Butyricimonas faecihominis: one gene and its partner. Each later gene encodes a partner of the first gene's protein in a complex. Links are inferred from orthologs where the notes say so. Each region holds a gene or a part of one and is shown in the gene's direction. Other genes may lie near its edges.

Region 1 (2,956 bases):
TGTTTAACGGATAAACTGGAATAACGATGGCAAAGATTAAAATTACATTGGTAAGAAGTAGAATTGGTAGTGATAAACGTCAAGTTGCTACTTTGAACGCACTGGGCCTCGGGAAAGTGAACAGCAGTGTTGAACACGAAACTTCACCGCAAATCATGGGAATGGTTGCTAAAGTGCAACATCTCGTGCGCGTGGAGGAAGTAAAGTAATTGTTAAACCTATTTAAAGAGTATACAATGGATTTAAGTAGCTTAAAACCGGCTGCCGGATCAACTCACAGAGAAAAGAGAATTGGTCGTGGTCAAGGTTCCGGAAAAGGAGGTACTTCTACAAGAGGGCACAAAGGAGCCAAATCAAGATCAGGTTATAAATCTAAGATTGGTTTTGAAGGTGGACAGATGCCTTTGCAGAGACGTGTACCGAAATTTGGCTTTAAAAATATAAACAGAGTAGAATATAAAGCTATCAATGTAGGGATGCTTCAGGCTCTGGCTGAAAGAGATAATCTTACCGTGATCGACCGGGATGTATTGATTCAAGCCGGGTTAATGTCTAAGAACGATCTTCTTAAGGTATTAGGTGACGGAGCGTTAACTGCTAAGCTTGAGGTGAAAGCTGATGCTTTCTCCACTAAAGCGGTAGCCGCTATCGAGGCTGTTGGCGGAACAGTGGTTAAATTGTAAGATTAAAAATTTGGGAGTTTAAAGTTGTTTTTAAAATAGAATTACTATTTTTGAAGCAACTTTAACAAAATCCCAAATCAATGCCTTAAAAGAAAGAACTTATGAAGTTATTTGATACATTAAAGAACATTTGGAAAATAGAAGAGCTCAAGACTAGGATTCTTACTACGCTTGGGCTTATTCTCGTTTACAGGTTAGGAACAGAGATCGTACTGCCGGGTATCGACCCTCATGGTTTGCAGGCTCTGAAAGATCAGACATCCAGCGGAGTGTTAGGCTTGTTGGATATGTTCTCAGGAGGTGCATTCTCGAACGCGTCGGTATTTGCGTTAGGTATTATGCCCTACATCTCCGCGTCCATCGTTGTGCAGTTATTGGGAATTGCGGTTCCTTATTTCCAGCGCTTACAGAAGGAAGGCGAGAGCGGTAGACGTAAGATTAACCAGATTACGCGGTACCTCACATTAGTTATCCTGGTATTACAAGGTTCGGCGTATCTTACAAACTTGAAAGCTCAGGTACCGGCAGAGGCTTTTGTATCTACTGGTTTTTGGCAATTCCAGCTCCCGTCCATCGTGATCATGGCTGCAGGTTCAATGTTTGTCCTGTGGTTGGGAGAGAGAATTACTGATAAGGGAATTGGTAACGGTGTGTCCATCATCATCATGATCGGTATCATCGCTCGTTTACCATTCGCTTTCATTGCAGAGTTAACTTCCAGAGTTTCTCAACAAGGAGGAGGTTTGGTAGCGTTCTTGATCGAGTTGATTATATTATTCTTGGTATTCTGCGGATCAATCCTGCTTGTACAGGGAACACGTAAAGTGCCTGTACAGTATGCCAAGAGAATCGTGGGTAACAAACAATACGGTGGCGTTCGTCAATACATTCCGTTGAAGATCAACGCGGCCGGGGTTATGCCTATCATCTTCGCTCAGGCTATCATGTTATTGCCTATTTCTTTGATTAACTATGCAAATTCGGAATCATTATCCGGTTTTGCTGCAGCATTTTCAAACTTCACTGGATTCTGGTATAACTTCACGTTCTTTATCATGATTGTCGCGTTTACTTATTTCTACACGGCTATCACGGTGAATCCGATGCAAATGTCTGAGGATATGAAGAAGAACGGTGGATTTATTCCGGGTGTAAAACCGGGAAGAAAAACGATGGAGTTCCTCGATACCATTATGTCTAGAATCACACTTCCTGGATCTATATTCTTGGGAATTGTAGCAATTCTTCCGGCTTTCGCCCAGATCTCGGGTGTTAACCACCAGTTTGCTCAGTTCTACGGAGGTACGTCTTTGTTGATTTTGGTTGGTGTAGTGTTGGATACATTACAACAAATCGAATCACACTTGTTGATGCGTCACTATGACGGGTTGATGAAATCGGGACGTATTAAAGGTAAAAATCCTGGAGGACCTGCTGCATATTAAGAAAATAAATTGTACTTTTGCGGCATGATTTTTTTAAAGACACAGGAGGAGATTGAGTTATTGCGGGAAAGCAACCAATTAGTAGGAAGGACTTTGGGTGAAGTGTCCAAACACATTTGCCCGGGTATTTCGACTTTAGAGTTGGATAAGATCGCTGAGGATTTTATTCGTTCGAATGGTGGCATTCCCGGATTTCTCGGGTATGGAGGGTTCCCGAACACGCTTTGTATTTCAGTGAATGACGAAGTGGTTCATGGGATTCCGTCCTCTCGTCGTTTAGAGGAAGGTGATGTCGTATCCGTTGATTGCGGGGTTGTGAAGAATGGTTTTTATGGGGATAGCGCCTATACTTTTGCTGTCGGGGAGATTAGTGATGAAGTGAAAAAGCTTTTACAAGTGACAAAAGATAGCTTGTACAAAGGGATAGAGCAGGCTGTTGCGGGAATGAGGATAGGAGATATTGGTTATGCCGTGCAGTCGTATGCCGAAGCGAACGGATTCTCTGTTGTCAGAGAGCTGGTCGGTCATGGCGTGGGAAAGAACTTGCATGAAGAACCTCAAGTGCCGAATTACGGACGGAGAGGGCAGGGATGTAAATTGAAGATCGGAATGGTGATCGCTATTGAACCCATGATTAACTTGGGCGCCCGTAACGTTTTCCAGATGGCAGACGGGTGGACGATAAAGACAAGAGATCATCTGCCAGCCGCACATTTCGAGCATACGTTGGCTATTCGGAAAGGAGAAGCTGATATTTTGTCGACATTTGAATATATAGAAGACAGGAAATTGTAAAAATTGAATTATGGCGAAACAGCCTTCGATAGA
Region 2 (5,592 bases), 3.4 Mb from region 1 along the record:
GGAGGATTCGGTTTATAATCGTTTTTTAGCAGAACTTAGGGATAAAGAAATTCAAAAAGATCCGTTGCGTTTTCGTCGGAATCTGGAACGGGTTGGTGAGGTGATGGCTTACGAGATCAGTAAGACGTTTCGTTATTCAACGCGACAAGTACAGACACCGATTAACGTGGCTGATGTCAGATTGGCAGACGAAGAGGTGGTGGTGGCATCCGTGTTGCGTGCAGGATTACCTTTTCATCAAGGTTTTTTGAACTATTTCGATCGTTCCGGGAGTGCTTTTATTTCGGCAAGAAGAAAATATAAAGAAAATCATATTGATTTTGAAATTCGTTTCGATTCTATTTACACGCCAAGTTTGGAAGGAAAACAGTTATTGCTGGTAGATCCGATGTTAGCCACGGGAGGTTCTATCGTGGTGGCTTATCACGAGTTATTGAAACAGGGAGGAAGGCCCGCACACACGCATATTGCGGCTATTGTTTCCAGTCGTCAAGGTATAGAAAAACTTACAGAGGCTTTGAAAGATGAGCCGGTAACGATCTGGACGGGAGCATTGGATGAGCATCTGACAGAGAGTTGCTATATCGATCCGGGAATTGGTGATGCCGGAGATTTGGCTTTCGGGGAAAAGCTGTAAGAGTAAGATTTTGTGATTGGCGATTAAATGATTTCGTGATTACAAAGAGTATTGGATGGTAGGAGGGAATCATGGAATCTAAAAAGATAAAAACTAAAAGATAAAAACTGAAAGTTAGGAGAAAAGCATTATCTTTGGCGGTATGGAAATGAATAAATATTTGATAGCAGCTTTGTATGTTGTTGCTGGATGCGTGGCAACCCTGCCGATAAATGTGCGTGGGGGGAATGTATCCGTTAGGACAGATTGCTATCGTTTGTTGGTTTCTTCTACCGAAAAGGTAATCACGATTTCTACTGAGAAAAGATCCACGGAGGATTTCGATTATGGCGATTTCTACAATCAGAGTCACGCGGAAACCGTGGATGCTGTAAAAGTTTATACTACTTATTCGTCTGTTGTACTACCGGGTTGGAAAGTCCCGGAAATTGCAGCAAATCCCATCCGGGCTCCCGGGAAAATGGAATGATTTCGGATTTATGATTTTAGATTTACGATTGAATGACTAAAGGAGATTTGTGCTTGGTCATTTTCAATTTTCAATTTTCAATTTTCAATTATAAACTATGGGATTTAACGATATATTAAAAAGTCTTTTTGGTAACAAGTCTGATCGTGACTTGAAAGAATTATTGCCGATCGCGTCAAAAGTAAATGCAGAGTGGGAAAAGATCAAAGGCGTGAGCCATGATGAGTTGAGACAGATTTCAGCTGATCTGAAAGCAAAGATTCACGCTCACGTGAAGGAAGAAGAGGATGAAATTGCTTCTTTGAAAGCAAGAGTAGAGAATGAGAAACCTTCGATCGAGGAAAGAGAGGAAATTTATAACCGGATTGATAAGCTGGAAGAACAGATTAACACGAAGTTAGAGGATGTTCTAAACGAAATATTACCTTTGGCGTTTGCCGTGATGAAAGATACGGCAAGACGTTTCAAAGAAAATAAAGAGATCGTCGTGAAGGCTAACGATTTTGATCGTGATTTGGCCGTAACGAAAGATTTCGTGGAAATTGACGGTGAGGATGCCGTTTACTTCAACTCTTGGTTGGCCGGAGGTAACGAGGTTACCTGGGATATGGTTCACTATGACGTGCAGTTGATAGGTGGTTCCGTGTTACACCAAGGTAAGATTGCCGAGATGGCTACCGGTGAAGGTAAAACGTTGGTAGCTACCTTGCCTGTATTCTTGAATGCCTTGACTGGTCGCGGGGTACACGTGGTTACGGTCAATGATTACCTGGCAAAACGTGACTCCGAGTGGATGGGACCTCTTTATATGTTCCACGGGTTGTCTGTTGACTGTATTGATAAGACAGAGCCGAACTCTCCGGAGAGACGGAAAGCTTACCAGGCAGATATTACTTTCGGAACAAATAATGAATTTGGTTTCGATTATTTGAGAGATAACATGGCTATTCACCCGGAAGACTTGGTACAACGCAAGCATCATTATGCGATTGTCGATGAGGTCGACTCCGTGTTGATCGATGATGCCCGTACCCCGTTGATTATTTCCGGTCCGGTTCCGAAGGGGGACATTCAGATGTTTGACGAGTACAAACCTCGTGTGGAGAAGTTGGTGCGTATGCAGCGTGAGTTGGTTGCCCGGATTTTCACGGAAGCTAAAACGTTGTTGGCTAGCGGTGATCGGAAACAAGAGGAACAGGGGGCTATATTGTTGTTGAGAGCATATAAGGGATTACCCAAATATAAGCCATTGATCAAGTTCTTGAGTGAACAAGGAAACAAGGCAACCTTGGTGAAAACCGAGAATGTTTATATGCAGGAGAATAACCGTCGTATGCCGGAGATTACGGATGAACTTTATTTCGTGATCGATGAGAAACAGAACTCTATCGATTTGACGGATAAAGGGCATGATACGATTACGGCCGCGGGTGAAGATCCGAACTTCTTTATCTTGCCGGATGTGGGTTCTGAATTGGCAGAGATCGATAAGATGAACCTGACTGAGGAAGAGAAGCTGGAGAAAAAAGACCAGATGGTGCAAAGTTATGCCGCCAAATCTGAGCGTGTACACACGGTGAACCAGTTGTTGAAAGCATACACGTTGTTCGAATTGGATGTTGAATACGTGGTGATTGACAACAAGGTGAAGATCGTGGACGAGCAGACGGGACGTATCATGGAAGGACGCCGTTATTCAGACGGTTTGCACCAAGCTATCGAGGCGAAGGAAAACGTGAAAGTAGAGGCTGCCACGCAGACATTTGCCACGATCACCTTACAGAATTATTTCCGTATGTACCATAAGTTAGCCGGTATGACCGGTACGGCAGAGACGGAAGCGGGTGAGTTCTGGGATATTTACAAATTGGATGTTGTGGTTATCCCGACCAACAAACCGGTGATTCGAAAGGATGCTAATGACTACGTGTACAAGACGAAACGTGAAAAATATAATGCGGTGATCGAGGAGATTACCCGATTGGTTGGAGAAGGCCGCCCGGTGTTGGTGGGTACGACTTCCGTCGAGGTTTCCGAGTTGTTGAGCCGTATGTTGAAATTGCGGGGTATCAAGCATAACGTATTGAATGCGAAGTTGCATCAACGGGAGGCAGATATTGTTGCAGAGGCCGGTAAATCACAGGTAGTTACGATTGCAACCAATATGGCCGGTCGTGGTACCGACATCAAGTTAAGTCCGGAGGTACGTGCAGCGGGAGGTTTGGCCATTATCGGTACGGAACGTCACGATTCACGTCGTGTAGACCGTCAGTTGAGAGGTCGTGCCGGACGTCAGGGAGACCCGGGTTCTTCTCAGTTCTTCGTGTCATTGGAAGATGATTTGATGCGTTTGTTCAGTTCCGAGAGAATCATTCGGGTGATGGACCGTTTGGGACACGAGGAAGGTGACGTGATTCAGCATTCCATGATTACCAAATCTATCGAGCGTGCACAACGTAAGGTGGAGGAAAATAACTTCGGTATTCGTAAGCGTTTGTTGGAATATGACGATGTGATGAACTCTCAACGTGAGGTGATCTACAAGAAGAGACGTCACGCTTTGTTGGGAGAGAGAATCGGAGTGGATATTGCCAACAATATGTATGATGTTTGCGAGACATTGGTGGAAGAACACAAGGATGCTAATGATTTGGAAAGCTTCCGTATGGATGTGTTGAAATATTTTGCCGTTGACTTTGATATAAAAGAAGAGGATTTCCAGAAGACTTCTGCCAACAATTTGACTGAGAGACTGTACAAGGAGGTTCGGGATACATTCAGTCGTAAGACGGAGACTATCGCTAAACAGGCGTTCCCGGTGATCAAGAATGTTTTCGAGCAGAGAGGAGAAATGTTCAAGAATATAGTAGTGCCGTTTACCGATGGGAAACGGGCTTACAATGTCGTGGCTAATCTTGAGAAGACGTATAAATCTGAAGGTGAGGAGTTGATCCGTGCTTACGAGAAGTCTATCATGTTGGCTCATATCGATGACGCATGGAAAGAGCATTTGCGTGAAATGGATGATTTGAAACAATCCGTGCAGAATGCAACTTACGAGCAGAAAGACCCGTTATTGATCTATAAGTTCGAGTCATTCAACTTGTTCAAGAGTATGGTGGACAAAATCAACAAGAATGTCGTGTCTACTTTGATGAAGGGACAAATTCCTTTTGAGGCTCCTGAAGAAGTGAAACAGGCTGAAGAGAAACGAACCGATTTAAGCAAGATGCGTACGGGACGTAGTGATGCTCCTGCCGCTCAGACCAATCAAGCTCCCCGTAAAACCGAGCCCGTGAAAGTGGGTCCCAAGGTAGGACGTAATGATCCGTGTCCTTGCGGAAGTGGTAAGAAATACAAGAATTGCCACGGGAAGGGGGAAGAATAGACTGATTCGGTGATTAAGAGATTTGATGATTCCGTGATTATGCAATCATTGAATCTCTTAATCATAATCACTAAATCACAAAATAATTATGGTTTCATTATTTATCAATTGGGATGTTAGTCCCGAATTAATTAGTTTAGGTGGTTTCTCGATTCGTTATTACGGGTTATTATTCGCCTTGGCTTTCGTGTGCGGGTATAAGGTAGAGGAGAAGATGTTCAAGTCGGAAGGGTTGAGCCAGCAGTGGTTGGATAAGTTGTGGATATACGTGGCGGTTGCCACGGTGATCGGGGCCCGGTTGGGACATTGTTTCTTTTATGATTGGGCATATTATAGCGCTCATCCGTTTGAAATTATTCTACCGGTTCGATTCCAACCGGAATTCCGTTTTACCGGATATCAAGGGTTGGCTAGTCACGGGGCTGCAATCGGTATTATTGCCGGGTTGTGGTACTATTCCAAGAAGGTAAGTAGGAAATCAATATTCTGGATTTTGGATCGTGCTGTAATTCCAATTGCGTTGGCAGGATTTTTTATCCGTATGGGAAATCTGATGAATTCGGAGATTGTCGGTTTACCGACTGATCTGCCTTGGGGATTCCGATTTGTACATTCCGGAATGCCTGATCCGTCGACACCCCGTCATCCGGCACAGTTGTATGAGGCGATTTGTTATCTGATCAGTTTTGCTGTTTTAATGCATTTGTATTGGAAGACGAAAGCGAAAGATCGTCAGGGCTTTCTTTTTGGAATGTTTTTGGTACTGATCTTTACCGCTCGTTTTGTGATCGAGTTTGTGAAAGAGAACCAGGAAGAATTTGAAAATGCCATGACCTTGAATATGGGACAATGGTTGAGTATTCCTTTTGTATTGATCGGGATTTACATGATTTGGAGAAGCGGGAAAAAGATAAAAGTTAAAAACTAAAATCTAAAATTAAAATGGCATATAATCCGGAGTTTATGAAGGAGGCAATTCGTATTGCCGTGGAGAACGTGGAGAATGGGACAGGAGGACCGTTCGGGGCGGTAGTTGTACGGGATGGTAAGATTATCGCAACCTCCGGGAATACGGTTGTGCCGGATAATGATCCCACG

What was found. The genes of interacting proteins can lie anywhere in the genome.
Region 2: the proteins of secY (region 1) and secA are in contact, whole or in part, in a crystal structure (PDB 3DIN), measured with the Thermotoga maritima proteins. The link is inferred for Butyricimonas faecihominis from one-to-one orthologs. Residues at the interface, in WP_004081795.1 of Thermotoga maritima: Glu108, Gly109, Glu110, Glu111, Ala236, Glu237, Arg238, Arg239, Ile240, Thr241, Ile242, Gln243, Tyr244, Ala245, Arg246, Arg247, Val248, Thr249, Gly250, Arg251, Arg252, Val253, Tyr254, Gly256, Ala257, Ser258, Thr259, Tyr260, Leu261, Pro262; in WP_004082002.1 of Thermotoga maritima: Glu261, Ala262, Arg263, Lys300, Ala301, Arg302, Thr303, Ile304, Ile305, Leu323, Tyr324, Asp325, Pro326, Val329, Ser330, Tyr333, Ile336, Lys340, Phe345, Val349, Glu363, Phe364, Tyr374, Ser375, Gly376, Gly377, Glu393, Ile395, Thr482, Ser483.

What each region holds. Positions count from the first base shown.
Region 1 is NZ_AP028155.1:3,940,829-3,943,784, forward strand. It holds secY (preprotein translocase subunit SecY), read left to right. Parts: upstream 1-784; coding sequence 785-2,128; downstream 2,129-2,956. Other genes in the region: rpsE (30S ribosomal protein S5), read left to right, coding at 1-14; rpmD (50S ribosomal protein L30), read left to right, coding at 27-209; rplO (50S ribosomal protein L15), read left to right, coding at 237-683; map (type I methionyl aminopeptidase), read left to right, coding at 2,153-2,923; infA (translation initiation factor IF-1), read left to right, coding at 2,934-2,956. UniProt on the Escherichia coli protein: The central subunit of the protein translocation channel SecYEG. Consists of two halves formed by TMs 1-5 and 6-10.
Region 2 is NZ_AP028155.1:559,796-565,387, forward strand. What follows is about bases 824-4,694. They hold secA (preprotein translocase subunit SecA), read left to right. Parts: upstream 824-1,203; coding sequence 1,204-4,494; downstream 4,495-4,694. Other genes in these bases: R8806_RS02370 (hypothetical protein), read left to right, coding at 824-1,106; lgt (prolipoprotein diacylglyceryl transferase), read left to right, coding at 4,583-4,694. In the rest of the region: upp (uracil phosphoribosyltransferase), read left to right, coding at 1-637; more of R8806_RS02370, read left to right, coding at 780-823; more of lgt, read left to right, coding at 4,695-5,422; R8806_RS02385 (nucleoside deaminase), read left to right, coding at 5,437-5,592. UniProt on the Escherichia coli protein: Required for protein export, interacts with the SecYEG preprotein conducting channel.